Regions from separate parts of the Intrasporangium zincisolvens genome, predicted to be linked through region 3. Evidence: riboswitches for the same ligand, from Rfam matches in the RefSeq annotation. Region 3 holds a riboswitch; each other region holds the start of a gene.
What was found. Region 3 has a riboswitch for cyclic di-AMP ahead of RY076_RS09115 (C40 family peptidase). Riboswitches for the same ligand answer to the same signal wherever they lie in the genome.
Positions count from the first base shown of each region.

Region 1: another riboswitch for cyclic di-AMP. It lies ahead of RY076_RS01850 (CHAP domain-containing protein); the one in region 3 lies ahead of RY076_RS09115 (C40 family peptidase).
Region 2: another riboswitch for cyclic di-AMP. It lies ahead of RY076_RS14630 (C40 family peptidase); the one in region 3 lies ahead of RY076_RS09115 (C40 family peptidase).
Region 4: another riboswitch for cyclic di-AMP. It lies ahead of RY076_RS11880 (C40 family peptidase); the one in region 3 lies ahead of RY076_RS09115 (C40 family peptidase).

Region 1 is NZ_JAWIIL010000001.1:403,689-410,977, forward strand. It holds gene RY076_RS01840 (potassium channel family protein) at 1-366, shown strand, start outside; gene RY076_RS01845 (GNAT family N-acetyltransferase) at 376-951, shown strand; gene RY076_RS01850 (CHAP domain-containing protein) at 1,066-1,818, opposite strand; cyclic di-AMP (ydaO/yuaA leader) riboswitch at 1,914-2,118, opposite strand; gene RY076_RS01855 (alpha-mannosidase) at 2,409-5,606, shown strand; gene RY076_RS01860 (iron chaperone) at 5,641-6,024, opposite strand; gene RY076_RS01865 (zinc-dependent alcohol dehydrogenase family protein) at 6,205-7,221, opposite strand; gene RY076_RS01870 (pirin family protein) at 7,240-7,289, opposite strand, start outside.
Region 2 is NZ_JAWIIL010000005.1:68,751-76,039, forward strand. It holds gene RY076_RS14620 (fibronectin type III domain-containing protein) at 1-1,847, shown strand, start outside; gene RY076_RS14625 (LuxR C-terminal-related transcriptional regulator) at 2,219-3,217, shown strand; cyclic di-AMP (ydaO/yuaA leader) riboswitch at 3,393-3,531, shown strand; gene RY076_RS14630 (C40 family peptidase) at 3,535-4,134, shown strand; gene RY076_RS14635 (MarR family winged helix-turn-helix transcriptional regulator) at 4,156-4,650, opposite strand; gene RY076_RS14640 (glycosyltransferase family 2 protein) at 5,079-6,059, shown strand; gene RY076_RS14645 (CDP-glycerol glycerophosphotransferase family protein) at 6,099-7,289, shown strand, end outside.
Region 3 is NZ_JAWIIL010000003.1:126,647-133,935, reverse strand. It holds gene RY076_RS09140 (peptidoglycan-binding domain-containing protein) at 1-296, shown strand, start outside; gene RY076_RS09135 (hypothetical protein) at 506-745, shown strand; gene RY076_RS09130 (cytochrome b N-terminal domain-containing protein) at 742-1,374, shown strand; gene RY076_RS09125 (hypothetical protein) at 1,371-2,363, shown strand; gene RY076_RS09120 (CapA family protein) at 2,539-4,242, shown strand; gene RY076_RS09115 (C40 family peptidase) at 4,280-4,879, opposite strand; cyclic di-AMP (ydaO/yuaA leader) riboswitch at 4,883-5,019, opposite strand; gene RY076_RS09110 (FBP domain-containing protein) at 5,471-5,968, shown strand; tRNA gene RY076_RS09105 (tRNA-Gly) at 6,056-6,129, shown strand; gene RY076_RS09100 (MMPL family transporter) at 6,199-7,289, opposite strand, start outside.
Region 4 is NZ_JAWIIL010000003.1:733,986-741,274, reverse strand. It holds gene RY076_RS11910 (DUF6228 family protein) at 140-526, shown strand; gene RY076_RS11905 (CYTH domain-containing protein) at 1,038-1,838, shown strand; gene RY076_RS11900 (cupredoxin domain-containing protein) at 2,249-3,073, shown strand; gene RY076_RS11895 (hypothetical protein) at 3,536-3,748, shown strand; gene RY076_RS11890 (carboxymuconolactone decarboxylase family protein) at 3,883-4,509, shown strand; gene RY076_RS11885 (DsbA family oxidoreductase) at 4,517-5,209, opposite strand; gene RY076_RS11880 (C40 family peptidase) at 5,321-6,070, opposite strand; cyclic di-AMP (ydaO/yuaA leader) riboswitch at 6,073-6,275, opposite strand; gene RY076_RS11875 (metal-dependent transcriptional regulator) at 6,527-7,228, opposite strand; gene RY076_RS11870 (MFS transporter) at 7,247-7,289, opposite strand, start outside.

The DNA.
Region 1 (7,289 bases), on a different contig from region 3:
GAGAACGTCTCCTCGACCGTCTACATGTACTTCAGCCTCACGACGATCGCGACGCTCGGCTATGGCGACTTCGTTCCGGTCACCGAGGTCGGGCGCCTCGCCGCCATGTCCGAGGCGGTCATCGGGCAGGTCTACCTCGTGACCTTCGTGGCGATGGTCGTGTCGCGCTTCGCCGCCGAGGCCCCGGGCAGCAACCGACGCCGGCGGCGCTGGTTGTCGGAGGAGCCGCAGCCCGACGAGACACGTGCAGGCGAGGAGGAGGCCCGCGAGCCGCGGGCCGGCGAGCGGCTGCGCGGGGGACAGTCGGGTGAGGGCCGGCCGGGCGAGGGCCAGCCGGATGACGAGCGGCCGGGCGGCGCGCCCTAGCATCGCGACATGCCGACCGAGAACCCGCCGCACCCACCCCATCCGGGGCGCGCCTCCCGGGTCGTGCGTGACGCCACGGCCGCCGACGCCGCCGACTGTGCGCGCATCTACCGGCCCTACGTCCTCGACACGGCCGTCACCTTCGAGCTCGAGCCGCCGGCCGAGGCAGAGGTGGCGGCCCGGATCGAGGCCGCCGTCGCGACGCACGCCTGGCTCGTCCTCGAGGACGGCGGCGAGGTCGTCGGCTACGCCTACGGCGGGCCGTTCAAGGCCCGTCCGGCCTACCGCTGGTCCTGCGAGGTGTCGGTGTACCTCGACCCCGCGAGCCACAGGACCGGTGCCGGCCGGGCCCTCTACACGGCACTGATCGAGCGGCTCACCGAGCGCGGCTACCGGATGGCGGCGGCCGGCATCGCCCAGCCGAACGAGGCGAGCAACCGGCTCCACGCGTCCTTCGGGTTCGAGCCGGTCGGTACCTACCGCAGGGTCGGCTGGAAGAACGGTGCGTGGCACGACGTCGCCTGGGTGCAGCGGTTCCTCGGCGAGCCGCACGTCGGCCCCGAACCGCCGCCCGAGCCGCGCTGAGCCCATCGGCCTGCAGACCAGGCCGGACCGCCCGGGTGGCGGCCTCGGACATGCAGAGAGGGCGGGGACGACACGAAGTCGTCCCCGCCCTCTCTCGCGGGCGCACCGGTCAGGTCACGGCGCGTAGATGTACTTCATCCCCGCCTTGTCGGTGACGGTGCGGGTGTTGTAGTTGTACGGGCCGGCCATCGCGTTCATCTCGATGATGGTGACCTGGTCGCCGTTGACGGCCGTGACCCAGGCGACGTGCCCGACGCTGCCCGAGCCGTTGACGCCGGGCTGCATGACGACGATCGAGCGGGTGCGCGGCGTGCCGCTGACGGTGTAGCCGGCGGAAGCGGCGCCCGAGGCCCACTCCATGGCGTTGCCGGTCCAGCCGCCGGGGTAGTAGCCCTCGGACTGGTACCACTTGTTGAGGGCGCCCCACGTGCACTGGCCAGCGGTGGCCCAGTTGTGCGACGAGCGCATGCCCGACGACGCGCTCGGGACCGAGCCGTTGCTGTTCGACTTGACCGAGACGGTGCTGCTCAGCAGGGACTGACGCGAGGCCTCGCGGGAGGCCCGCTCGGCAGCGGCCTTGCGGTCGACGGCGGCCTGGCGGGCCTTCTCGACGACGACGTCCTCGATGACGGCCGGCTTGGCCTTGGCGGTGCGCTGCGCGACGGCCTGCTGCACCTGCGGCTGGAAGCCGATCTTCGACAGGGCCGTCGAGGGGGCTGCGGCTCGCGTGGCGGCCGGGCCGACGACGGCGGGGGAGCCGAGAGCGGTGACGGCACCGTTGGCGGCCTTGGCCTCGTCGGCGCTGGCCGGACCCGCGAAGGTGGCGAGGATGCCGCCGGTGGCCGCGACGATGGCGGCGCCCTTCATGGCCGGCTGAGCCGACTCACGGGCGAGAAGCTTGAGTTCGTTGAGGGGATTGTGGCGTCCTGGCGCACGGTGGCGCCCGCGGATGATCTCAGTCATGTACCTCTCCGCGCCTACGAAGTTAGCTGTCGGGTTCGGGCGGAAAGGTGCCCGGCTCCCTCCCGTGCCGTGTGTCGTGCTCGGCCCGGATGGGTACTTCACCCCAAGGACGTCCGGAGTCGTGGTGCCGGACGCCCGGAGAAACGTGTGGTTCCTCCGCTCCTGTCACAAGGTCTGATCTCACGTTCAAGGCGGTGACAGGACTAGGCGGTCCACCTCGTACGCGCCCGGCCAGGGGGGCCGGACTCCCGGAACTGTAGACGACTCAACCGGGCAATGTCACGCCGAGGTAACGGGGGCGCGTCGGATTCGTCCTTGAATGAGTGCATGGGCGGCCTTTACCTGGCCTTTACCGTGGCCTGATTGTGACGCAGGTCACACTGGGGTGTGGCCATTCTGCCTTCACGGGGTCATGACGTCCGGTAAAAGCCGGCGTCGCGGGTGTGTCGTGCGGGAACGGCTCGCGGCAGCCCTCGTCTGGCTAGGGTCGACGCGTGTTCGACGACAGCTCGCACGTGCTCGCCCGCTCCCGCCGTGTGCTCGCCGAGCACGTCCTTCCTGCGGTACACCGCGACCGGACGCCCCTCGCGGTGTCGGCCTGGCACGCGCCGGGCGAGCCGGTGCCGGTCGCCGAGGCGCTGGCGGCGCCGCACGAGCCGGTCGGGCCGGGCACGCCCTGGGGTGAGCCGTGGTCGACGTGGTGGTTCGAGATCACCGGGGCAGTGCCCGACGCGTTCGCCGGGCAGTGCGTCGAGGTGGTCGTCGACCTCGGGTTCCGCGGCGAGGGGCCCGGCTTCCAGGCCGAGGGCCTGCTCCACGACGCCGCCGGCACGCCGCTCAAGGGCATCCACCCGATGAACCGCTGGTACCGCGTCAGCCCCGACGCCGCCGGCGGCGAGCCGATCCACCTGCACCTCGAGGCCGCCGGCAACCCGGCCGTCATGGAGCACGGCTTCCGGCCCACCGGGCTCGGCGACCTCGCGACGGCCGGCGACGACCCGCGCTACGTCCTCGGCCGCATCGACGTCGCCGTGTTCGAGCCGGAGGTCTTCGGCCTCGCCATGGACCTCGACGTCCTCGTCGACCTCGCCGGCGAGCTGCCCGAGCGCGACGCCCGACGCCTCGAGGTGACCGCCGCGCTCGACGACGCCCTGGCGGTCCTCGACGTCCACGACGTGCGCGGCACGGCCGTGGCGGCCCGGGCCGCGCTCGCCGAGGTCCTCGCGGCGCCGGCCGCGACGAGCGCCCAGCGCCTCACCGCGGTCGGCCACGCCCACATCGACTCCGCGTGGCTGTGGCCGGTGCGCGAGACCGTGCGCAAGTGCGCGCGCACCTTCGCCAACGTCACGGCCCTCGCCGCCGACTACCCCGAGCTGGTCTTCGCCTGCTCGTCGGCGCAGCAGTACGCGTGGACCAAGGATCACCAGCCGGCCATCTGGCAGCGCATCCTCGACGCCGTCGAGGCCGGCACGTGGGAGCCGGTCGGCGGCCAGTGGGTCGAGGCCGACGGCGTCATGCCGAGCGGTGAGTCGCTCGTGCGCCAGCTGCTCCACGGCCAGCGGTTCTTCGAGCGCGAGCTGGGCCGACGCTGCGCCGGCGTCTGGCTGCCCGACTCCTTCGGCTACGCGGCGGCCTACCCGCAGATCGCGCGGCTCGGGGGCGCCGAGTGGTTCCTGACCCAGAAGCTGAGCTGGAACGACACGAACACCTTCCCGCACCACACCTTCTGGTGGGAGGGCATCGACGGGTCGCGCATCCTGACGCACTTCCCGCCGGCCGACACCTACGAGAGCAAGCTCGGCGGCGCGGACGTCCACCGCTCCGGTCGCCAGCACCTCGAGAAGGGCCGGTCCCGGCGGGCGCTCATCCCGTTCGGCTTCGGCGACGGCGGCGGTGGTCCCGAGCGCGAGATGCTCGAACGGGCCCGCCGGCTCCGCTCGCTCGAGGGCTCGCCCGCCGTCGACGTCGGCACGGCGTCCTCGTTCTTCGACGCCGTCCGCGAGGAGTACGCCGACCGCGCCCCGACGTGGGCCGGCGAGCTCTACCTCGAGCTGCACCGCGGCACCCTGACGAGCCAGCGCGCCATGAAGGCCGGCAACCGCGGCTGCGAGGCACTCCTGCGCCAGGCCGAGCTGGCGTGGACGCTCGTCGCCCTCCGCGGCCTCGGCGAGTGGCCGGCCGAGCGGCTGCGCCTCGTGTGGGAACGCCTGCTGCTCCTGCAGTTCCACGACATCCTGCCCGGCAGCGCCATCGGATGGGTGCACCGCGAGGCCCGCGAGGACTTCACGCGGTTGACGGCCGAGCTGCGCGCGCTCGTCGCAGAGGCCCTCGACCTGCTCGCGGGCGAGGACGCCCGTCGCCCCGGGCTGCTCAACGCCGGGCCGCTGCCGCGTCGGGAGGTCGTCGAGGTCGTCGGGGCTGGTCGCGACGGTGGCGAGGTCGCACTCGTCGAGGTGCCCGCGCTCTCCGTCGGCGGCCGACGCGTCGAGCCCGAGCGCCCCGTGGAGGTCGACGGTCTCACCGTCACCAACGGGCTCGTGTCGGTCACCGTCGCGCCCGACGGCTCGATCGAGCGCCTCCTCGACGTGCGCCACGGCGGCCGCGACGCGCTCCCGCCCGGAGCCCGCGCCGCCGAGCTGCGCCTTCACCCCGACGTGCCGGCGATGTGGGACGCCTGGGACATCGACAAGCCGCACGCCCGAACGTGGACGTCCCCCGACGTCACGCCCGACGTCACGCCCGACGCGTCGCGCGGGGACGGCGCGCACGCCGCCCGTGTCGTCGAGGCGGGACCGCTGCGCGTCGTCGTCGAGGCCCGCGGACGCGTCGGGCAGTCGACGTACGTGCAGCGCACGACCGTCACGGCCGACTCGCCGCGCGTCGACGTCGAGGTGCGCGTCGACTGGCGCGAGAGCGAGCGGGCCCTCGCCGCCTACGTGCCCGTCCCGGTCCTCGCGCCGCACAGCACCGCCGACATCCAGTTCGGCCACCTGCGCCGGCCGACGCACGAGAACACGTCGTGGGAGGCCGCGCGGCACGAGATGGTCGCGCACCGCTGGCTGCACGTCGGCGAGGAGGGCTGGGGCCTGGCCGTCGTCAACGAGTCGACGTACGGGCACGCGGTGCGCCGCGGCGTCGACGCGTCGGGCGAGCCGGTTACGACGGTGCGCCTGACGCTGCTGCGCTCGCCGTCGTTCCCCGACCCCGACACCGATGCCTCTGAGGTCGTCGGCGAGCACGTCGTGCGGTTCGGGATCGTGCCCGGTGCCGACGTCGCCGAGGCTGTCGCGCACGGGTACTCGATGCACCTGCCGCTGCTCGGCGCCCCGCCCGAGGGGTCGGGGAGTGACCCCGCGTCGGTGAGGCCCCTTGTGGCGGTGGACGACCCGGGGTGTGTCGTCGAGGCGGTCAAGCTCGCCGAGGACGGCAGCGGCGACGTCGTCGTCCGGCTCTACGAGGCCACCGGCGGCCGCCGGGACGTGACGCTCGTGCCGGGCTTCCCGGTCCAGCGCGTCGTCGAGACCGACCTGCTCGAGGAGCCGGGATCGGCCGCGCTCGCGGGCCGCGAGGCGCTCGTGGTCGTCGAGGACGCCATCGAGACCGGCACCAGCACCGGCACTCCCGCCGATGCGATCCGCCTGCGACTGCGGCCGTTCCGGATCGTCACGCTGCGCCTGACGCCCCGACGCTGACCACTGACCGGGCGGGGCACTGGTCGGCCCGTGGTCAGCCGGACTGCGACTGCTCCTCGCGCTCGCGCTCGGCGGCACGTTTCACGCAGAGCCGCGCGATGGTCGCGACGAGGTCGAGCGGCACCGGTTTCGTGATCGGGAAACGCACGGTGTCCTTGGCCCGACGGAACGGCCGGATGGCGTCTTCGAAGGCGGCGTCGCCGGTGGGCACGGGATACATACCGACGTGGTTCTTCCACCCGGCGAAATAGAGCAGCGGCTTGCCCTCGAGGATGAAGGTGGCCATGCCGTAGCTGATCTTCTCGCGGGCGTCGGGCACCGCCGTGCGGATCGCCGTTCGCACCCTCGCGAGCTGAGTCCGCGTCTCCTCGGGATAGGAGGCGATGTAGTCATCGACGGACGCGAATCTCGGGGCCAAGCCTGGTCCTCACTCAGTATCCGGACCGGTTGTCGGGAGGGATGTCTGCGACTTTATGTGCCGAATGGGGTGACTGCAAAGTAAGAGGGCATTTCGTGTCCAAACTCCAGCAAAACGACAAATACGTGAACGTCCGGTGACATCACGTGAATCGCCTTGTCACAGGGCCCTCCCCGGGCCTCACGGCTCGAGCAGCACCTTGACGGCGCGGCGCTCGTCCATGGCGCGGTAGCCCTCGGCGACCTCGTCGAGCGGGAGGGTCAGGTCGAAGACCTTGCCCGGGTCGATGCGGCCGGACAGGACCCGCGCCATGAGGTCGGGCAGGTACCGGCGCACCGGGGCGATGCCGCCGGCCAGGCCGATGTTGCGGACGAACATCCGGCGCAGGGGCAGCTCGACCCCGTGCGGCACGCCGACGAAGCCGACGGTCGAGCCGGCGCGTGCGACGTGGAAGGCGGTGTCCATCGACTGGTGGGTGCCGACGCACTCGAGCACGGCGTCGGCGCCGATGCCGCCGGTGAGGTCCATGACGGCGGCCACGGCGTCGTCGCCGCGCTCGGCCACGACGTGGGTGGCACCGAACTCACGGGCGAGGGCCTGGCGCGGCTCGTGGCGCGACATCGCGACGATCCGCTCGGCGCCGAGCTGCTCGGCGGCGATGACGCCACAGAGGCCGACCGCGCCGTCACCGACCACGACGACCGTCGAGCCCGGCGTCACCCCGGCCGCGACGGCCGCGTGCCAGCCCGTGGCCATGACGTCGGACAGCGCGAGCAGCGAAGGCACGAAACGCTCGTCGGGCATCCCGTCGGTCTTGACGAGGCTGCCGTCGGCCTGGGTGACGCGGGTCAGCTCGGCCTGGCCGCTCGCGGTGCCGTCGGCGTTCGGGCACGCGGACTGGACGCCGGCCAGGCAGTCGGGGCACGTGTTGTCGCAGTGGCAGAACGGGATGACGACGAAGTCGCCGGGCCTGAAGTCCTTGACCTCCGAGCCCACCTCCTCGACGACGCCGACGGCCTCGTGGCCGATCGTCGCGCCCTCACGGATCGGGTTCTCGCCGCGGTAGGGCCACAGGTCGGAGCCGCAGATGCACCCGGCCGTGACGCGCACGATGGCGTCGGTCGGTGCCTCGATGGTCGGGTCGGGCACCTCGGAGAGTCGGATGTCGCCGGGGCCGTGGATCGTCGTCGCGCGCATGGCCCCCATCCTTCCAAGTCAGCCGCGCGAGCGCAGACGCAGGTTCGGCAGGCCAGGTGCGGGCAGGG
Region 2 (7,289 bases), on a different contig from region 3:
CGACGCGGTCGAACGAGGCGTCGGCGACGCCACAGGCCACCCAGCCGACCGCGCCGGGCGCGCCGACGGGGCTGGCCGCCACGGCCGGCAACGCGTCCGTGGCCCTTTCGTGGACGGCGCCCGCGTCCAACGGCGGGTCGGCCGTGACCGGATACGCGGTCTACCGCGGATCGACGCCGGGCGGCGAGGGCCCGACGCCGATCGCGACGAACGTGACCGGCACCAGCTTCACCGACACCGGTGAGGTCAACGGGACCGCCTACTACTACAAGGTCGCCGCCATCAACGCGGTCGGGACCTCCGCGCAGTCGAACGAGGCGTCCGCGACGCCGCGGGCGACGGTGCCGTCGGCGCCCATCGGGCTCATCGCCTCCGCGGGCGACCGGACGGTGGCGCTGTCGTGGCAGCTGCCCGCCTCCGACGGCGGCTCCGGGGTCACGGGCTACACCGTGTACCGCGGCACCGCGGCGGGAGCCGAGAGCAGCACCCCCATCGCGACCAACGTCGCCCTGACGAGCTTCACGGACACGACAGTGACGAATGGGACGGCGTACTTCTACCGGGTGGCCGCGGTCAACGCGGTCGGCACCTCGCCGTCGTCGAACGAGGCCTCGGCGACGCCGCGCGCGACGTCCACCGCGCCGTCGGCGCCGCAGTCCCTCGTGGCGGTGGGCAGCAGCACGACGGTGACCCTGTCGTGGTCGGCGCCGGCGTCGAACGGTGGGTCCGTGGTGACCGGGTACAACGTCTACCGCGGCACCGCCGCGGGCGGCGAGGCGTCGACGCCGGTGGCCTCGAACGCCGCCGGCACGGGCTTCACCGACACCGGCCTGGCGAACGGGACGACGTACTACTACCGGGTCGCGGCGGTCAACGCGGTCGGCACCTCGCCGTCGTCGAACGAGGCCTCGGCGACGCCACAGGCCACCGTGGCCGGTGCGCCGACCGGGCTAGCGGCCACGGCCGGAAACGCCTCGGTGTCGCTGACCTGGGTGGCTCCCGCCTCCAACGGCGGTTCGGCCGTCACCGGGTACAACGTCTACCGCGGCACGACTGCAGGCGGCGAGGCGTCGACGCCGGTGGCCTCGAACGTCGCCGGCACGGGCTTCACCGACACCGGCGTCGCGAACGGCACCACCTACTTCTACCGCGTGACGGCGGTCAACGGCATCGGCACCTCGCCGTCGTCGAACGAGGCCTCCGCGACGCCGCGAGCGCCGGTGGCGGCCGGCTACGTCGGCCGGGTCGGGTCGCTGACGGCGTCGACGGCCCGCACGACGAGCACGGTGACGGTCGGGGCCGCCGGGGTGGCGGCCGGCCACACGGTCGTGGTCGCGGTGCTCCTGTCCACGACGAGCGTGACGGCGGCGGTGTCGGTGAAGGACTCGGCCGGCAACACCTACGTGGTGGTGCGTGACGTCAACGACGGGTCGGCCGGGGACCGAGTCGTGACGGCGGTCGCGGTGGGGGTGCGTGCCCTGCCGGCGGGCGCGACGGTGACGGTGACCTACGGGTCGTCCGCGGAGACACACCTGGCCGTGGATGAGCTGGCGGGCGTCACGGGGGTCGACGTCAGTGCGGGGGCGACGGGGACCGGTACGGCGTTCAGCTCGGGGTCGGTGACCACGTCGGCCGCCGGTGACGAGCTCTTTGCCGTGACCGGTATGGAGTCGAGCAGCGCGGTACCGGCCTGGGGGGCCGGCTGGACCGGGTTGCCGACGCTGAGCGTGTCGACCGACCACCTCGCGACCGCCTACCGGGGCGCGACGACGGCCGGCCCGTACGCGGCGAGCGGCACCGGGGGCGGGCAGTGGATGGCAGCCCTCACCGCCTTCCGCACCGGCTGACGCGACGTCTCGAGCTCCTGACGCCGGGTGGCCCGGTCCGCGACGTCCCTCCACGTCCGCCGAGGACCGGGCGACCTGCGCCGTGGCCCCGAAAGGCCTCATCCCCCCGGACCGGCGCGGCCCGACCGGTTGCCGCACGGACCCCTGGACCCGCACGGTCGACCGGCCGCCCGCGGCCGGCCCCGGTCAGGATGCCCTCGGACGGGCGGTGTGCGGCATCCGCCGCCGGGTGATCCGGGGGTCGTCCCCGGGTGGAGCGGATGCCGCGAAACCGGTCACGACGCGCGCGTCCCGCCGCTAGCGTGGCGCCCGAGCGCGACGTTCGGTCACCGACCGGACGTCGGCGGTCGGGGTCAGGGGGAGGAGCGGTCATGGCGCTGTCCGATGCCGCGGTGCGGGCGCTGCGCCACGCGGACCAGATGATCCGCGAGGCCGAGCGCGGCGACGTGTTCACCGTCTACGACGCCTGCCGCGCCGCGGTGGGTGCACTGGCGCCGGTCGACGACTTCTACGTCGCTCTCGTCCGGGAGCGGGACCGGCGCATCTCCTACCCGTACATGTTCAGCAACGGTGCCTACGAGGAGACCGGCACCCTGACCTACGGCCCCGGCGGCGTGGTCGCCTGGGTGCTGGCCTCGCAGCGGCCCTACCGCCACCGCGACGACGGCGGGGCGCTGCTCAACCGCGGGGTCCGCTTCGGCGACGACGACCTGTCGGCCGATGCCGTCGTCGTGCCGATGCTCGGCGAGGACGGCGTCGTGGGGCTGCTCGGCGCCCTTTCGGACACACCCGACTCCATGGGCGACGAGGTCGTCACCGCCCTCGAGTGGCTGGCCGGGCTCGTCCTGGACCGGGTCCTCGCGGCCCGGCCGGAGCGCCGGCTCAACCTGCCGCTCGTCTACCCCGAGCTCGAGGACTCCGGCCGCGCCGGCGTCCTCATGAGCGTCAACCGGACGGCGACGGCCCTGACCGAGATGGCGGCCGAGATCGAGGAGGTACGGCGTCGGCTGGCCCAGGATCCCTCCGACCCGGCGGTCCAGGACCGTCTCGCGGCCCTGGGGCGCCGGTGCTTCGAGGTGCAGGCCTCCCTCGTGACGCGTCTCGGCCACCAGGCCGGCGACGACCCCGAGGCGGGCGACCGCGCAGCCGCGGCAGCAGACCCCCTCGAGGTGCTGTCGCCGCGCGAGCGGGCCGTCGTCGAGATCGTCACCGGGCCGGACGGCGACCCGGGCAACGCCGGGGTCGCGCGGGCCCTCGGGATCGGCACCGCGACGGTGAAGACCCACATGGCCTCCGTGCTGTCCAAGCTCGGCCTCCAGCACCGCAGCGAGCTGCGCTGGCTCGTCGGGCGGGTCGCGCCTCCGCGCTGACGCATTTCGCCGAAACGCGGACAGGGCTGGCACCCCGACCTACTCTGGTTCGGAACCCGGCCCGGCAGGCCCGCCACGACGCGGAGCCCAGGATCCCGGACCGGGTGACATGACGCCCCGGCACGACGTCGGGGCGGCGCCCCGGTCCGCCGAGTCCTGTCCGCCGGGGGCGCGCCTTCATACCTCACCGGACAGGAACGGGGGACCCACTCGCGTCCGGCCCTGTGCCGGACTTGGGGTGAAGCCGCCATGCGCGGCCGGGCATCTTCCGCCCGAACCCGACAGCTCACCTCGCAGGCGTGGGAAGGGAATTCGCCATGCCCGCCATCGCTCGCACCCCTGCGCGCCAACCTCGCTCCCGCCTGGGCGCCGGCCTGCTGCTCGCGCCGCTGCTGGCCGTCGGCGCACTCGGTGCCGTCGCCGCATCGCCGCCCACGCCGGCCGGCCACCTCGACACGAGTGCCCGCGAAGCCGACACGGCGACCTGGGCCAACGCGTCCGACGCCGCCCAGGACCGCGACCGCGTCGACGTCCGGCTCTCGCTGGCCTCGACGGCGGCCGTGCCGCTCGGGACCCGGGCCGTGCGGGTCGCGGCCGCCCAGAAGGGCAAGCCCTACCGCTGGGGCGCCGCCGGCCCCACGGCCTTCGACTGCTCCGGGCTCGTGCACTACGTCTACGACGCGCGCCTGGCCCAGGACCTGCCGCGGACCGCGAACGCCCAGCGCCTCGACACGACCCGCGTCTCGCGCTCGGGGGTGCGTCCGGGTGACCTCATCTTCTTCATGCGGTCCGGGAAGGCCTACCACGTCGGCATCTACGCGGGCTCGGGCAAGGTGTGGCACGCCCCCAAGCCGGGCAAGCGCGTCGAGCTGGTCCGCATCTGGACGAGCGGCTGGGTCGCCGGACGCGTCCGCTGAGCCCGACGCGTCGGCGGTGGGTCAGTGCCGCCGGCGCGTGCCGCGCGTGCTCGGTCCGGCGGCGTGGATCTCGGCGGCGACGCTGCGCAGGGCGTCCGCGATCGTCGTGAGCACCTCGGTCACCTGGGGGAGCGTCGCCGGGTCGAGGGTGTCGAGGGTGTGCGGCATCCAGTCGCGGACCTGCCCGACCTGTGCCATCCCGGCCTCGGGGATGCGCACCGTGCTGCGACGCCGGTCGACCTGGTCGGGCACCCGCTCGATGAGGCCGCGTCGCTCGAGCCGGTCGACGAGGGTCGTCGTCGAGCTCGTCGTCAGGCCCAGCGCCTGGGCCAGCTCGGTCTGGCCGAGGGAGCCGCGGGCCAGCAGGTAGCTGACGGCGCGGCTCTCGTTGACCGTGAGGTCGAGATGCGCGGCCGCTGCCAGGCGGTAGTGCTCGCCGGCGAGGATCAGCTCGCGCAGGGCGGCGGTGGCCGCGGCGCGGTCCTGCGTGCTGGTCTGCGTACGGGTCGGCGTCATGGAGCCAACCTAGCGAGAGGCGGCTCGATCATCGACCAGGTGGACCGACAAGTGACGTGATGGTCGAACTGCTTGATGATCGCGTGATTTGGCCCTATCGTGGGTCGTGCAGCGCCGGGGGCACCCGGGCCGTGGCCGCGGTCCGCGTCACCCCTGGACGCGAGGTCGAGCAGCGTGCTTCGTGTCCGCGGCGCTGCGGCACGTCACCGGGGGCCCGAGGTGGCGGGCGCCGCCTCCCCTCGCGAGGGCGGCGCCCCACCTCGGGCATCGTCGTGCGCGCCGCGCCGTGCGCGCCTCGCCGTCACCGCGGTCGAGGACCCCCTGCCCCTCCAGTAGTCTGGTCGCCGCTCGTGACGGGGGACGCGAGCGCAGCCCGAGCGCCGGGACCACCCTCCGGCCCGACGACCAGAGGACAAGGACCCGCCAGCGTGGACGCGTCGACGCAGCTGACCCCACCGGTCAGCGTCATCATGCCGCTGCTCAACGAGGAGCGGCACCTGCGCGACGCGGTCGCCATGATCCTGACGCAGGACTACTCAGGCCCCATCGAGGTCGTCCTCGCCCTCGGCCCCTCGACCGACCGCACCGACGAGGTCGCCGACGCGCTCGCCGCCGAGGACCCCCGGGTGCGGCTCGTGCGCAACCCGAGCGGGCGCACCCCCGACGGTCTCAACGCCGCGATCGGCGCGTCGAGCGGTGAGGTCATCGTCCGCGTCGACGGGCACGCCGAGATCCCCGACGACTACGTCTCGTGCGCCGTGGCCGAGCTCCAGCGCGTCGGTGCCGACAACGTCGGCGGCATCATGGACGCGCGTGGCACCACCGACTTCGAGCGCGCCGTCGCCTGCGCCATGCGCAGCCCCCTCGGCGTCGGGGCCTCCCGCTTCCACACCGGCGGGGAGGCCGGCGAGGCCGACACCGTCTACCTCGGCGTCTTCCGGCGCACGGCCCTCGAGCGCGTCGGCGGCTACGACCCGCACTTCTCCCGCGCCCAGGACTGGGAGATGAACCACCGGATCCGTGAGACCGGCGGACGCGTGTGGTTCACCCCCGAGCTCAAGGTCACCTACCGGCCACGCGCGTCGGTCTCCGCGCTCGCCAAGCAGTACTTCCACTACGGACGCTGGCGGCGCGTCGTGGCCCGCCACCACGAGGGCACGATCAACCACCGCTACCTCGCGCCGCCGGTCATGGTCGGCGTCACGACCGCCGCGACCGTCGTGGGCTTCTTCTGGGCCCCGGCCTGGGTGGTGCCGGCCGCCTACGTCGCCGGCGTCACGGCGGGAGGCCTGGCCATCTCCGGCGGCGAGTCGCCCCGCACCCGTGCCACCCTGCCCGTCGTGCTCGCGACGATGCACTGGGCGTGGGGCATAGGGTTCCTGACGAGCCCGCGGCGCCTGACGCGCTGAGCCCTCCCACCTGCTGCCACGAAGGACACCGACACCGTGATGGACCATGCCAAGGAGGCGGCCGCCCTCGCCCGGGACGCCCTCATGCGGCAGCTGGCCAAGCGCCGGCTCGCCACCCGCCTGACCCGTGAGGGTCTGCAGCCGGGCGCCGACGCGCCGTTCCGATGCGCGGTCTACTTCTCCGACGAGCCGGTCAACCTCTACCAGATCCGCCAGTGGTACGCGCCGCTGCAGGAGCTCGCGAAGACCCAGCCGGTCGTCGTCATCTCGCGGATGCCGGAGACGACCCTGATGCTGCTCGACGAGTGCCCCCTGCCGGTCCTGCACGCCCCCCGGGTCACCGAGATCGAGTCGTTCATGGCCGACCACGAGATCGGGCTCGTCCTCTACGTCAACCAGAACGTCCGCAACTTCCAGATGCTGCGCTTCGCGACGCCTGCGCACGTCTTCGTCAGCCACGGCGAGAGCGACAAGTCGTACATGGCCAGCAACCAGCTCAAGGCCTACGACCGTGTCTTCATCGCCGGACAGGCGGCGGCCGAGCGGCTCAGCGGCGCGCTCGTCGACTTCGACGTCCCTGCGCGCGCCGTCGAGATCGGCCGCCCGCAGAACGACACGACGTACCCGGCGCCCCACCTGCCCGCCGACGGCCGCACCACGGTCCTCTACGCGCCGACGTGGGAGGGCGACCGCGCGAGCATGGCCTACGGGTCGATCGCAACCCACGGCGAGGCCATCCTCACGGCGCTGCTCGCCGACCCGCGCTTCCGCGTCGTCTACCGGCCGCACCCGCGCTCCGGCGCGTTCCAGCGCTCCTACGGCGCCGCGTCCGCCCGGCTCTCGGCCCTCGTCGAGCAGGCCAACGCCGCCGACCCGAGCGCCCACCACCTCGTCGACACCCACACCGCCTTCGGGTGGCACCTGGGCGCGCTCGACGCGTGCATCACCGACGTGTCGGCCGTGGCTCTCGACTGGCTCGCCACGGGCAAGCCGCTCGTGCTGACCCGGCCCAGCTCGCCGAGCGCCGAGGTGGAGCCGACGCGCCTCAACACGAGCGTCCCGCTCGTGGCGGCGGCCGACGCGGCAGGCATCGTCGCGGTCCTCGACGCGGCCGTCGCGCAGCCCGACGAGGCCCGTGCCGCCGTGGTGCACCACTACTTCGGCGACACCTCGCCGGGAGCCGCCACGGCACGGTTCGTCGCCGCGTCGACCGAGCTCATCGAGTCGAGG
Region 3 (7,289 bases):
GGGTGGCGGCGCAGGCGGAGGTGGCCTCGACGGCGGCGCTCCAGCAGACACTGGCGCTCGCCGGCTACTGGGACGGCCCGGTGGACGGGCAGTGGTCCCCGGCACTCACTGAGTCCCTGAAGACGTTCCAGACCGAGCTCGACGTCCCCGCGACCGGCGCGGTGGACGCGGCGACCGTCGCCGCGTTCGAGAAGGCTCTCACCAAGGCGGCTCAGACCCCGACCGTCACCCAGACCACGACGGTCACCGCGACGGTGACCTCGACACCGTCGTCGCACGGCTCGACGCCACCCTGACGGTTCCGGTTGACGCCGGACGGAGGAAACCGGCGCGCGCCTCGTCCCGAGCGGGTGAGGACCCTGACCGCTCCTCCGGGCAGTGGCCTGTGACATTTCTCCGATCATCCACTGCTACATGGCGTAGTAGTGGATGATCGGAAGGTCAGAACGACGCAGCGCGTGCCGGGGAGGACACCTCCACTGCTCCTCTACCAAGGAGGCGCGCCATGCATGTGCTCGCATCGGACAGCGGGGCCGGGACCTACCTCGACTGGGGCGTCGTCCACGTCTCCCTCACCAACGCCATCATCATCGGACTGATGGTCGTCGTCTTCGTGGCGGCCATCGTCATCCCGTTCCCCAGACCACGCCCGGAGCCCGACCGCGGGCCGGGAGCCGAGCCGGGAGTCGAGTCTGGGATCGACCCGCTCGTCGAACCGGAGGGCCGAACGGAGGGCCGGCCATGAGCGACACCTGGACCGCGCGCCTCCGCACGCGCATCGAGCACACCGTGCCACCCGGTCAGGCCCTGCCCGACCGGCAGCCGGCCTACGTGTCGTCGTGGATCTACGTCTTCGGCGTGCTGACCCTGGCCTCGCTGTTCGTCGTCGTCGCCACCGGCTGCCTCCTCGCCCTCGGTGGGGTCGACTGGTGGCACACCTCGTCCACGGGCCACTTCGTCAACAGCCTGCACCTGTGGTCGGTCGAGCTGCTCTTCTTCTTCATGGTCATCCACCTGTGGGGCAAGTTCTGGATGGCCGCCTGGCGCGGCGGTCGCGCGCTGACATGGATCACCGGCGTCGTCGCCTTCCTCGTCTCGATCGGCACGGCGTTCACCGGCTACCTCGTGCAGGGCAACTTCGACAGCCAGTGGATCAGCACCCAGGCCAAGGACGGGCTCAACTCCGTCGGCGTCGGGGCCTTCTTCAACGTCCTCGACAGCGGACAGATGCTCCTGTTCCACGTGACGCTCCTGCCGCTCACCGTCGGCGCCATCGCCGTCGTCCACGTCGTCCTCGTACGTCGACACGGCGTCGTACCCCCGCTCGGCGAGGAGCTCGACGAGCCGTCCACGGAGGAGGTGTCGGCACCATGACCACGACCAGGACGCGTCCACCCACCGGGGCGGCCCCCCGAGGCCGACGCCGCACGCCCGACGCACACTCGTTCCCGACGCGCCGCTACGACCTCGTCAAGGAGTTCGTCCTCGCGCTGGTCGGCGTCATCGTCCTGACGATCGCGCTCGCGATCGCCTTCGGGTCTCCCGACGAGCGGGCGATCAGCCTGCAGGACTGGGCCCGGAGCGCGCCGAACGACATCGTCGCGACCGCCGCTGCCGAGCTGTCCGGTGACAGCACCACGGCGGGCTACGGACCGCCGTACAACACCGCGTCCGACGGACAGACGCTGCTCGGGCTGCCGCTGCAGAAGCTGGCGGGCGTCACCTACCCGATCGACGCCGCACAGGACTTCGTCATCACGCCGCTCCAGTCGGTCACGGGCGATCCAGCCCTCAGCCTGGCCCTCCGTCGCTGGCGGACGGCCGGCGACGAGCAGCGCGCCGCCTGGGCGAGCGCCTACGCCACCGCCCTCGGCGCCGCCCCGAACGGCGACCCGGCCCAGGTGGCGGCCGGGAGTTACGGACCGGTGCCGACGCTCGCGACCGCCTACGCGAAGGTCGCCGCGGCCGGTGGCCTCGAGCAGATGGTGAGCAACGGCTCCTTCTACGGCAACGACCCGACGCGCCGGCTGCTGCTGCTCGCCGACGGCACCTACCTCGAGGACCAGGCGCGAGCGCGCAGCCTCGGCGGCGACCAGTGGGGGATGATGAACGAGACCGGCAACTACCCCGGCCAACCGTGGCTGTGGCTCTACACCTTCTGGTACCAGGTGCCCCCGTTCAGCACGTCCGACAACGCCGACGCGCTGGTCTGGGGCCTGATGATGGTGCTCTCGCTGCTGCTCGTGCTCCTGCCGTTCATCCCCGGGCTGCGTGACATCCCACGGCTCGTGCCGCTGCACCGGGTCATCTGGCGCGACTGGTACGGGCGCGGGCGACGTGGCGGCGGCGCGCCGCGGCCCTAGCCGAGAAGCTCGCCTGGACCACCTGGACCCGGTGGCCGTCCGGTCGGCGGCCCAGGCGGAGAGGGGCGCCCGAGCCGCTGCTCGGGCGCCTTGACCGCTGCCGCCCCGGTGACGGCCGCCTACGGCAGCGCGTGTTGTCACCGGGGTCGCCCGGGTCCGCGCCTACGCTGGGCTCGTGGGAAGGGCAGGGGCGCTCCGCACCGCGGCCGTCGCGTTCGTGGCGGCCCTCGCGGCCTGCTCCGGCCAGACCCCGTCCGGCCGACCCGCCCCGGGCAGCGTCCCGCCTGAGAGTGGGGCCGCAACGCCGTCCGCTCCGACGCGCCCAGCGGCTACGGGCAGGACGCCGCTGACGCCCACGACGGGCCCCGGGCTGCCCTCCGCGCCAGAGCCTCCGGTCACGACGGGCCCCGGCGGCGTTCCCGCGTCGTTCCCGCTCGCGGTCGTCACCGGCCTGCAGAACCTCAAGGCGACCGTGACGCTCGACGAGCTGCGCTCGCTCGCCGCTCGCGGCTCGCTCGTCGTGCCGTGCGGGGTCACCGTGTCGCGCCCGGTGATGAGCCCGCGCGGCCCGTGCACCGACGCCGCCCGGATCGTCGACGTCGTGCGTGCCGCCCCCGGACGCGTCGCCCTGCTGCCACCCGGGCTCGTCGAACCAGCGACGAAGGTGCTCTCGATCGCAGGCCCCGGGCCGTACGGGATGTTCGGCCCGGACCTCTTCGGCGACAAGGCTGCCCGCGCGCTGCGCTACCCCGTCTCGGGCTCCGCGACGACCGGCGCCTCCTCGGCGTCGGGCGCGCTCGACCCGCGCTGGACGGCCTATGACGCCTCGACGGTCTGGACGATGACCAACCTCGGCAGCCTGTGCTCCGACCGCGGGGCCGCGACGCAGGCCGTCGCCCGCGGCCGCGGCTGGGACTGGGTCTTCGAGGGCGGCACCGCGCGGTACGCGCGTCCGGCCGTCGTCGACCCGCCCTACGAGCGGCCTTACCGGACTGTGCAGCCCGTCGACACCGGCAACCGGGGCGCGACACCACGGGTGGTGCGCCAGTCCGACGTCGCGATCGCCGACCACGAGTGCCCGATCGTCGCCGACCGCGACTACACGCCGCAGCTCGGGACGACGACCGTCTTCAGCGTGCCCGAGGCGGTCCTCCCCCGCTGGCGCGACACGCTCGGCCTCGATGTCGTGTACCTCGCTGCGAACCACATGAGCGACAAGGGAGTTCGCGGCATTCGCTCGACGCTCCGGCTCATGGACCAGTACCACATCCCCCGCACCGGGCTCGGGATGGACCTCGACGAGGCGCTGCGCCCGGCCTTCGTCGACGTCGCCGGCCTCCGCGTGGGGTTCGTCGCCGTCAACGACGTCGCCGGCGTCGCCCGCGCCGACCGCACCACGCCCGGAGTCCCCTGGATCACCCGGGCGAACATCGTCGAGGGCGTCAAGCGCGCGAGGGCCGGGGGTGCCCACCTCGTCGTGTGCAACCCGCAGTGGTGGGGCGGCGCCGAGTACCACGACGACCTCTGGCCCCTGCAGCAGAAGCAGGTTCGTTGGTTCGCCCAGGCCGGCTGCGACCACGTCATCGGCTCCGGCACCCACGTCGCCGGGCCACTGCTGCTCGGCAGGCGTGCGGCCGGCGGCGTCGGCGTCGTCCTGTCCAGCCCCGGCAACTACCTGTTCGGCCAGGGCTGGTGGCAGGAGACGCAGGAGGGCATCATCCTCGACCTCTCGTTCCGAGGCACCACGCTCGTCAACGTCCGGATGCGCCCCACGGTGATGATCCGCCAGGCGCGCCCGGCGCTCCTGGACCCGCAGGGCGATGGCCGGTACGTGCTCCAGCGCGTCCTGAAGTACTCGTCGGTCGACTACCGTCGCTGACGCGTCGGTGAGGGGGATGTCGACCGACGAGCGGTCATCAGCGGATGCGGCCTGCCCGCCACTGCGACGTCCAGATCTTCTGGAGCTTGACACGCTGACCCGGCCGCGGCGAGTGCCAGATCTTGCCGTGTCCGGCGTAGATGCCGACGTGGTAGGCCCGGCCGTGGGACATGAAGAAGATGAGATCTCCCGGCCGGACGCTGGACTTGGCGATGCGAATCGTCTTGAGCCGCTGGGCGTTCGCCGTGCGCGGCAGCTGCACGTGCAACCGCTTCTTGTACACGTAGTAGACGAGCCCGGAGCAGTCGAACGACCGTGGCCCGGCGCCGCCCCACCGGTAGGGCTTGCCGCGCTGGGCGGCGGCGATCCGCACCGCGCTCTGGCCACGGGCGATGGAGACCGCGGTCGGGGTGAGGTAGGCGACCGAGACGGTGCGCACCGCGGTGGCGGACCGACCGGTGGCGCCCGTTCCGGGCGCGGCTCCGGTGGCCGGTGTCGTGGCAGCCCCGGCCGCGGAGGGCGGGGCCGTCGTGGAGGCCGGTGGCGCCCCGCCCGTGCCGACGAGGAGGGCGCCGGCGAGCAGGGGCGTGAGGGCGAGCGAGGACAGGGAGATGCGACGTGCAGGGGTGGTGGACATGGGGGATCCCTTCCACGCCTACGAGGTGAGCTGTCGGGTTCGGACGGAAGATGCCCGGCCGCTGCTGCGGCTTCACCCCAAGGGCCGGCTGTGCGGCCCGGAAGTGGGTCCCCCGTTCCTGTCCGCGGTCTTGCCCGACTGCCCCACCGGCGGACAGGATTCGGCGCCCGGCGGGCCGCCCGGGGAAGACCCCGGGCGATGAACTCCAGTCGACGGTGACAGACACTCGGAGCCGGGAGAATGGCAGGTCCCCACCTTGGTCAACAGTTGCCAGCCCAATTCGGTGCGAAGTCGACAGAACGACAGCCCGATTCGTCGCCTTTACGGCGAGTCGGCCTCCGTGCGGGAAACGCCACAGCGGGAAACCCGGTGGACCCGACGCAGGCATCCGTCGCACCATGGACGACGCCTCGCAACGCGGATGCGGGGCCGTCGTGTTGTCGTGTCGTCGTGAGCGGGAGACCCCCGCGGAGAGGTGGGTGGCCGCATGGCCTGCTCAGCGGACCGGTTCCACCGCTGAACCTCTCCCCCATCCACCCGGCCGGCCGGGTCATCCGGTCGTGCCCGCACGCGCACGATGAAGGAACCACCGTGAAACCACTGTCCGAGAACGAGATCCGCGCATCGCTCGTGAACTGCTCGCGCCGGGAGGCGAAGCAGGCTCCGCTGCCGAACCGTTTCGAGTCATTGACCATCGACCACTGGGACGCCCTCGACTACCTGGGTTGGACCGACCGCAGCAACCCGCAGCGGGCCTACGTCGTCGTCCCCGTCGACGACGAACCGATCGGCTTCGTGCTCCGCGCGAGCGACAAGAAGGGCGGCCGCAGCGCCATGTGCGCGTGGTGCGAGGACGTCTTCGCCACGAGCGACGTGTCACTGTTCGTCGCCCGCCGCGCTGGCGCCGCCGGCCGTGACGGCAACAGTCTCGGCACGCTCGTGCACGCCGACTTCAGCTGCTCCACCCACGTGCGGCGCCTGCCCAACGCCCTCGAGGGCGGCCTCGACCCGCACGCCCTCGTCGACCGGCGCGTCGAGGAGCTGCGGACGCGGTCCGCGGCCTTCGCGCGGCGCGTCCGGCACGGCTGACCTCCCAGCCCGCCCGGCATCCGCACGTCGGGGCGTGGCGGGTTGGACGGTCGGGGCGGACGTCCGCTACGGTGGGCCGACGCCCTCGCAGGTGTAGTTCAGTAGCAGAACAGCCTTCTTCCAGAAGGAAGACGCACGTGCAATTCGTGCCGCCTGCTCCAGTAGACGAAGGGCCCGGTCTCGTGACCGGGCCCTTCGTGCGTCTGCGGCCGCTCGCGCGGTGGGTCGGCTCAGCCCACCGGAACGGGGTCGGGGCGCGGCGTCGACTCGGACCCCGACGCGCCCGGCTCGCTTGGCGTGCCGCCCTCCTCGCGGATGCCGAACCGGGCGTAGACGCGTGCCAGGGGGCCGGGCAGCCACCAGTTCGCATCGCCGAGCAACCGCATCGTCGCCGGCACGACGACCATGCGCACGAGGAGCGCGTCGAGGACGATCGCGACGATCATCGCGACGCCGATGAGCTTGATGAAGGTGATCGACGATGCCGAGAAGAAGCCGATGACGACGAGGATGAGCAGGGCCGCGGACGTGATGATCCGGCCGGTGCGCTGCATGCCGGTCGCGACGGCGGCCCGGTTGTCGCCGGTGCGGTCGTACTGCTCGCGGATCCGCGACAGGAGGAACACCTCGTAGTCCATCGACAGGCCGAAGACGAGCGTCATGACGAGGATCGGCTGGGTGGCCTCGACGAACCCGGTGGACTCGAAGCCGAGCCACGAGGACAGGTGGCCCTCCTGGAAGACCCACGTGACGACGCCGAGGGTGGCCGCGAGCGTGGCGAGGTTGAGCAGGATCGCCTTGAGCGGCATGAGCAGCGAGCCGAAGGCGAGGAAGAGCAGCAGGAACGTCGCGCCGGCCACGACGAGACCCATGAGCGGCAGGGTGGCGCCGATGGAGTCGAGCCGGTCGATGAGCTGGGCCGTCGGGCCGGTGACAAGAGCCTGCCGGACGCCGTCGCTGTGCAGCCCGCGGATACCGGCCACGACGTCCTTGGCCTGCTGGTCGAGCGACTCCCCGCGGTACGTGACCGACACGGCCGCGAGGTCACCGTCGGCGCCGACGACCTGCGCTCCGGTGACGCCGTCGAGGCGGCGCAGGTCGGCCAGGTACCGGCCGAGGGCAGCCTGCCCCTCGGCGGACGCGACGGGCGCGTCGAGCGTCGCGGCGACGACCACCGGGTCGGTCGTCGTGACGCCGAAGTCCCGCGCGAGGACCTGGCTCACCACGCGCGTCTCGGCCTCGGCCGGCAGCACCCGCTCGTCGACGCCGCCGAAGCGCACCCCGAGGAAGGGCGCGGCCAGCACGGCCAGGACCGCGAGGC
Region 4 (7,289 bases), 610 kb from region 3:
CGCGCCTCCGGACCGCATCAAGGGCGCTACGCGTCACTCCGTGATGGCCTACGGCCACCCTTGACCCGGCCACTCCAGCGCGCTGTCCTGCTCCGCTATCGGGTCGGTGGCTCTCCCTGTACGCGCTACCTTGTGCCCCGTGAGTGAGGTCGTGATCGGTAAGCCCCACGGGCTGCGCTTGGACGCTGTCGACGTGGCAGAGGAGTTCTTGGTCGTCCACCTGGACCTCCCCGACGTGACCGCCACCAAGAGCATCTACGGCGACTATGCGGCCCGCTTCGGAGCCCTCCTCCAGTACTTCGAAGGCCTTGCTGACCAATGGCGCGGCTGGGATGGAGTCAAGGCGTACGACTCCCTGGAGGGCGACCTTCGCCTCGAGGCCACTCACGACGGTCACGTGCACCTCCGCGTGCGCCTGCGGAACTACATTGATCCGACGGACTGGATCGTGGAGGGCGAGGTCACCATCGATGCCGGCGAGGAGCTGAGCCGCATTGTGAGCGACCTCCGAGCCGCCTTGGGGTAGCCGGTCGCCCGGGTGGCGCATTTGTGGCACACGGCGTCCGAGCAGGTCGCCCGCGAGACCCCGACAACAACAGGCGATCACGCACGCCAGCAGCCACCCCAAAGCCGCTGAAAAGAGGGCATATTCGGCTCCTAAAGCGGGTGTCGCAGGTTCGAATCCTGCCGGGGGCACCACACGTTCTGCATGACTCCGCTCGATGCCTGGCGCCTATCTCGGTGAATCCTGGGCACTCCCTTGACGAGGGAGATGCAGGTGGCCGGCCCGGCGGTGAACAGCGGTGCCGTCCGCACCCCCTCACCGAACGCGACGCGCGGGCCAGCGGCCGACCGCGGCTCGCTCGGCGCATTCACACGCTAGGGGTGAGGCCAAGCGGCGCACCGGGCCCGCACCATGGCTTCGTCGGGGGCGTCCCGACGCCGTGCGCCGGGTCCGTTCGACACCACCCGATTCGGGACCGAATCGAGTCAGCCGCGGGCGACCTTGCGTCGAGCCGTTTCCGAGGAGGTTGCTTGTGACCACACAGACGAGCCCGAACCAGCCTGCAGAGCCGGCCCCCTCGCGGGCGCTGTCGGACGACCAGCTCATCGAGCTGCTTCGGCTCATCAAGGGCGCCGACACCGTGGAGCTCAAGCTGAGCGTGCCTGACGCGAACCAGCGGTCGACGGTTGCCGCGCTCGGCATGGACCCGCTCGAGAGCCACATCCGGCAGGTCTTCTTCTTCGACACCCCCGCCCTCGACCTCAACAACCACGGTGTCGTCCTGCGCGCCAGACGGATCCAGGCCAGGCCCGGCGACTCGGTCGTCAAGCTGCGTCCGGTGGACCCCGAGAACCTCACCCCCGAGCAGCGGCAGGCGCCCGGCTTCGGGGTCGAGGTGGACGCGATGCCGGGCGGCTTCGTCTGCTCGGCATCGCTCAAGGGCGAGCAGCCGGACGCCAAGATCCGCGAGATCGCGTCCGGCGGTCGTCCGCTGTCCAAGCTGTTCACGAAGCAGCAGCGGGCCTTGTACGAGGCCAACGCGCCTGCCGGCATCAGCATCGACGACCTCTCGGTCCTCGGACCGATCAACGTCCTCAAGCTGAAGTTCACACCCCCCGACTTCGACCGTCGGCTGGTCGCCGAGCTGTGGCTCTACCCGGACGGCACCCGCATTCTCGAGCTCTCCACCAAGTGCCCCACCGCCGACACGTTCAACACCGCTGCCGTCGTCCGGGGCTACCTCGCATCACACGGGGTCGACCTCGCGGCCGCGCAGCAGACCAAGACCAAGACTGCGCTCGAGTTCTTCTCGCGGGAGCTGTCGAGCCCGTAACCGTTGGCGCCCAACCGATTTGCGATGTTGCGGGAAGTGCTGCGACACAAGCGATTTCAGGGACAGGGGACGGTAAAGAGCGACATGGTGGGGCCAAAGGACGCTCCCCGCTGGGAGCCCGGTGGAGGGCGTCTGGGATGTTCCTGTTCCTCTGTGGACGTCATGCGGGTTCCCTAGCGTGGACTCGCCCTTCGGGGCGCCGAAGGGCACTGTTCCGCGCCTTTGGAGGACCAATGAAGAACCACGCATCCAAGAGATTCCGGACGTTCCTGGCTGCTGTCGGGGCGGTACTGCTCGGAGCTGCGTTCCTGGCACCGGCGACCAGCGCAGGGGCCCACACGAGAGAGCACGAGTCGACCACCTGGAGAGTGCACGTCGGCGCGCAGTCGCCGAACGGCGCGATCCAGGGCATGCAGTTCCTGCCCGGCGAGATCTGGATCAACGTGGGCGACACGGTGCGCTGGACAGCCGACTCCATGGAGCCTCACACCGTGACGTTCCTGCCGGTCGGACAGCTGCCGCCACCGTTCGATCCGACGAACGCGGCACAGACGATGCCGACGCCGCAACACTCGATCTGGGCTCCAGGCCAGTACCGCAACTCGGGCGTCCTGTCGACGATCCAGTTCTCCGAGCTACCAGCGACCTACACGTCGTACAAGCTGAAGTTCAAGGGCACCGGTGACTACGTGTACTACTGCCTGGTCCACGGCCAGGCCATGAAGGGCGTCGTCCACGTGGCACCCGCGGGCACGCCGTATCCGCACCGGCAGTCCTTCTACGACTGGCAGTTCCGGGCCGGCCGCGCCCAGATGATTCACGACGGCAACCGCCTCTACGCCGAGCTCCGGCACGAGTCGTCGCGCCACCACGTGTTCGTCGGAGCGGTCGACGAGGCCGGGATGTTCATGATCATGCGGTTCATCCGCACCACCGTGCGCGTGCACGTCGGCGACACGGTCGACTTCGACTGGTCGCAGAACAACGGCGATCCCGTGCCGCACACGGTCACCTTCGGACCGGAGCCGGCGGCACCGATCCCCGTCGGTGACCCGACGCACTTCACGGGCGGCGCCCTCAGCTCGGGCGTCCTGCCCACTGCCGGGCCCGGCACGCACTTCCGGGTGACATTCGACAAGGCCGGCACCTTCCCGTACATCTGCATGTTCCACGACGGGATGGGCATGGTCGGCACGGTCGTCGTCACGCGCGACCACCACCACCACGACCACTGAGCGAGTCGGAGGACGACGCGTGGTGGGGCGGTGCGCCGACACCGCCCCACCCACGCAGGACCGGATGCCTCGCAACCGGGCGCGCGCGCAAAAGGGACATCGAGGGAGCATCCACGACGATCCCGGCGCGCGCCCGGCCGACTCGCCCCGAGTTGCAGGAAGTCGCAGCAATCCAAGCCCCCACGACGACACGAGGTGTGTCACCGTGAACTAAGGGTCGAAACAGCGGCCAGGTCAGCATCAGCTCCGGCCGGACCCCTGCACACTTGCTCGTCCCGCCGCGGCGCTCTCCCGGGACCTAGGCTTCACCTCCCGGATCTGGCCACCCGAAACGCGGCGGGACGAGCCTCATCATGTCGACCCCGCCGCACCCGCGCGTGCATCTGCGTGGCCCCCTGGCCCGCCGTCGACGGGTCGCCGACAGCCTGTTGCGGTGGTACCCCTGGTGGGTACGGGCAGCCTATGAGCAGAACCGTCGCAGCGATCGTCACCGAGTTGGCCCGCGTCGAGGACCAGGTGCGCTGGGCTTCGCTCGGGGCCGGCACCCGCACCGACGCGCTGCGCCTGGCCGAGCTCACCGCCCGGGAGGATGCGCTCGTTCGCGAGCTGCGCGCCGTCGACGTCAGCATCGACCTGTCGGCGAGCCCCACACCGGCACCGGCCCCCGCTCTCTGACACCTACCGGTCCCACGGGTCGGCAGGGAGAGGGCCCGACGCAGCGGACGGCGGGCCGACCCACCGCACCACTCCCCCGCCCCGTCCACGCGTGCCACGATGTGAGGGCGTCGCACGACGAAACGGAGCACGCCATGGCCACCGACCCCGCCCACGGCTTCCTCACCGAACCGCCCCTGACCGACGACGTCCGCAGCGCGTTCGAGGGCGACCTCGACACCCAGGGCTTCGTCATGAACCTGTCGCACCTCTGGGCCCACGACCCCGCCGCGCACGACACGCTCTTCGCCCTGCTGGCCGACATGGTGCGCATCGGTGGGCTGAGCTTCCGGCAGCGGGGCATCCTCGTCAGCGCCGCCGCAGCCACCGCCGGTGACTCCTACTGCGCGCTCGCGTGGGGCAACCGCCTCGCCGGCGAGGCCGGACCCGACGTCGCCGGAGCCGTGCTGAGCGGCGACGACGCGGCGCTCGACCCCGCGGACGCGGTGCTGGCCGCGTGGGCGCGCACGGTGGCGCGGGACGCCAACGCTACGACCCCCGCCGATCTCGAGCCACTGCGTGCGGCCGGGTTCGATGACCGCCAGATCTTCGCCATCACGGTCTTCGTGGCACTGCGCCGGGCCTTCTCGATGGTCAACGCGGCCCTCGGCGCGCAGCCGGACGCCCAGCTGCGCTCGGCGGCCTCGACGCCGGTCGGCGCCGCGGTGTCGTTCGGCCGCCCCAGCGCCGGCGCACCCTCGGCCACGAGCGTCGGGGACTGAACGAGCCCTAGGCCCGGTCACCACCCTGCACGGCCACCCCGCGCAGCAGCGCCAGGTACTCCTCGACCGGGCGAGTCCCGGGCACGGCGGCAAAGCCGTTGGCGAGAACGAACGGCGTCGCCGTGATGCCGAGGTCCCGGGCCTGCTTCTCGTCCGCCCGGACCTCGCCGGAGTAGTGGTCGGACGCAAGGACCGCGGCGACGCGCCGCTCGTCGAGGCCGCACTCGGCGCCGAGCCGCTGGAGCACCTCCGGCTCGTCCAGCGGCAGGCCCTCGCGGAAGTGCGCGGAGAAGAACCGCTCCACGGCCGCCGACTGCAGCGCCGGGCCACCCAGCTCGCGCGCGAGGGCAACGAGGCGGTGCGCGTCGAAGCTGTTGGCCGTGACGGCGGAGTCGAGGTCGAAGACGAGGTCGTCGGCCTCGGCCACCTCGTGGGCGTGCGCGCGTAGAGCCCGCTCGGCCTCGGCCTCCTCGTCGGGCCGGGAGCCGATCCGGTCGGGGACCGGCTCGTTGCGCCGGGCCGGCCACTCGGGGTCCAGCTCGTAGGCGCGCAGCCGCACCGTGACGTCGTGCGGACGCTCGAAGGCGTGGATCGCCGCCTCGATCCGGCGCTTGGCGATCCAGGACCACGGGCAGACGAGGTCGGCCCAGACGTCGAGCTCGATGAGGGTCGTGGACTCTGCAGCAGGCTGGACGGTCATCACCTCATCCAACCACGGCACTGACCTCGGGCGGCCACCCCGAACGACGTCGCGCCCCCACCCTGGTGGGTGGGGGCGCGACGGAGGTACGTGGCGTGGTGCGGCTGCGACTCAGGCGCGGCCGTAGCCCGACGGCGTGGTCCAGATCGAGTGGTAGCCGATCGTCGTGCCGGGACGCTGCGCGTCGATCATGACGCCGGGGCTGACGTAGATGCCCACGTGGTAGGCGGGCGAGCCGAAGAACACGAGGTCGCCGGCGCGCGGGTTGCTGACCGACGTGGTGAACGCCTGCTGCTGCGACGCGGTGCGGGGCAGCGAGACGCCGGCCTGGCGGTAGACGTACTGGACGAAGCCCGAGCAGTCGAAGCCCGACGGGCTCGTGCCGCCGTAGACGTACGGGACGCCGAAGTAGGACTGGGCGATGCCGACGATGCCGGACGCCGTGGGCGCCGGGTCGAGGGACACGCGGGAGGCCGAGCGGGACGCGCGGTCGGCCGCCTGCTGGCGGGCGTCCTCCGCGGCCTTGGCGGCGGCGCGCTCCTTCTCGAGCTTGACGTCCTTGATGACGACCGGCTTGACCGTCGCCTGCTTCGCGGCCGGCTTGGCGTAGCCGATCGAGGAGAGGGCGTTGGTCGCCTTGAGCGTGCCGACCTGGGGACCGACGACCGACGGTGCCGCGGTGCTCGAGCCGTCGGCAGCGCTCGCCGGACCGGCGAACGTGGCGACGAGGCCGCCGGAGGCAGCCACGATCGCGGCACCCTTCACGGCGGGCTGAGCAGACTCCTTGGCGATGAGCTTGAGCTCGGCGATCGCGTTGAACCGCCCGGGGGCGCGGTGGCGCCCGGTAACGTTCTGAGCCACGTTTGACCTCTCGACGCCTACGAGGTGAGCTGTCGGGTTCGGGCGGATTGAGGTACTGCTCGCCCGGCCTTCGCTCGGACCTTGCGGTCCACGGAGGGCTTCACCCCGAGGACGTCCGGAGACGCCCGAAGGTGGTTCCCCCGCTCCTGCCATGCGGATCGTGCAGGGGCCCCGGGTCGATGGCAGGATTAGGCGGTTCGACCCGTGGCACTCGCCCGACGGGGAGAGCGAGCGGGGCTCACGCTACCCAAGATCCTCGCGAGTTGTCATCCCGAGAGCCCGCCGATTTCCACGGATTTTTCACCGGATCATCCGAGGCCGCCCGAAATCCCCACAGTCCCAGCACAATCCGACGGGGAGAAACGGGCATAACGGACAGGCCGGACGCGTCCGTCCAGTGAGCACGCCCGCGGGCGCACCCATGGCCCGGGCCGCCGGCCCGGCAGCGGGACCGGGTCAGGCGGCCTGGCAGAAGACGTGGACGGCCACCTCGTCGGGCAGCGACACGCCCTCACCGGCACCGGGGGCCTCGCTCACGGCGACGACGCGGCCGCCCTCGCGGACGACGCGGACGCGCGCCCCCGGCAGCACACCGGCGGAGGTGAGCAGGGCCAGCGCCTCGGGGTCGACCTGCACCGGCTCGCCGATGCGGCGGATCGTCACGACGGCCGGCTCGGCGCCCGCCGCCGTGGTCAGCGCCGTCAGCCCGGTGAGGAAGCCCGACGCGGCGTCCTCGGACACGCCGAGCTCGTGCAGGCCGGGGATCGGGTTGCCGTACGGAGACTCGAGGCCGCCCTCGATGAGGCCGAGGATCTTGCGCTCGACCTTCTCGGACATGACGTGTTCCCAGCGGCACGCCTCGTCGTGGGCGTACTCCCACTCGAGGCCGATGACGTCGACGAGGAGCCGCTCGGCGAGGCGGTGCTTGCGCATGACGCGCGTGGCGAGGAGCCGGCCGTGGTCGGACAGCTCGAGGTGGCGGTCGCCGGACACCGCGACGAGGCCGTCGCGCTCCATCCGGGCCACGGTCTGCGACACGGTCGGGCCGGAGTGGCCCAGACGCTCCGCGATGCGTGCGCGCAGGGGGACGATGCCCTCCTCCTCGAGCTCGAAGATGGTGCGCAGGTACATCTCGGTGGTGTCGATCAGGTCCGTCACGGTCATACCTTCTCAGAATCAGGACGCCTCGGGCGCCGCCCCTCCCGCCGCTGCTTCCGCC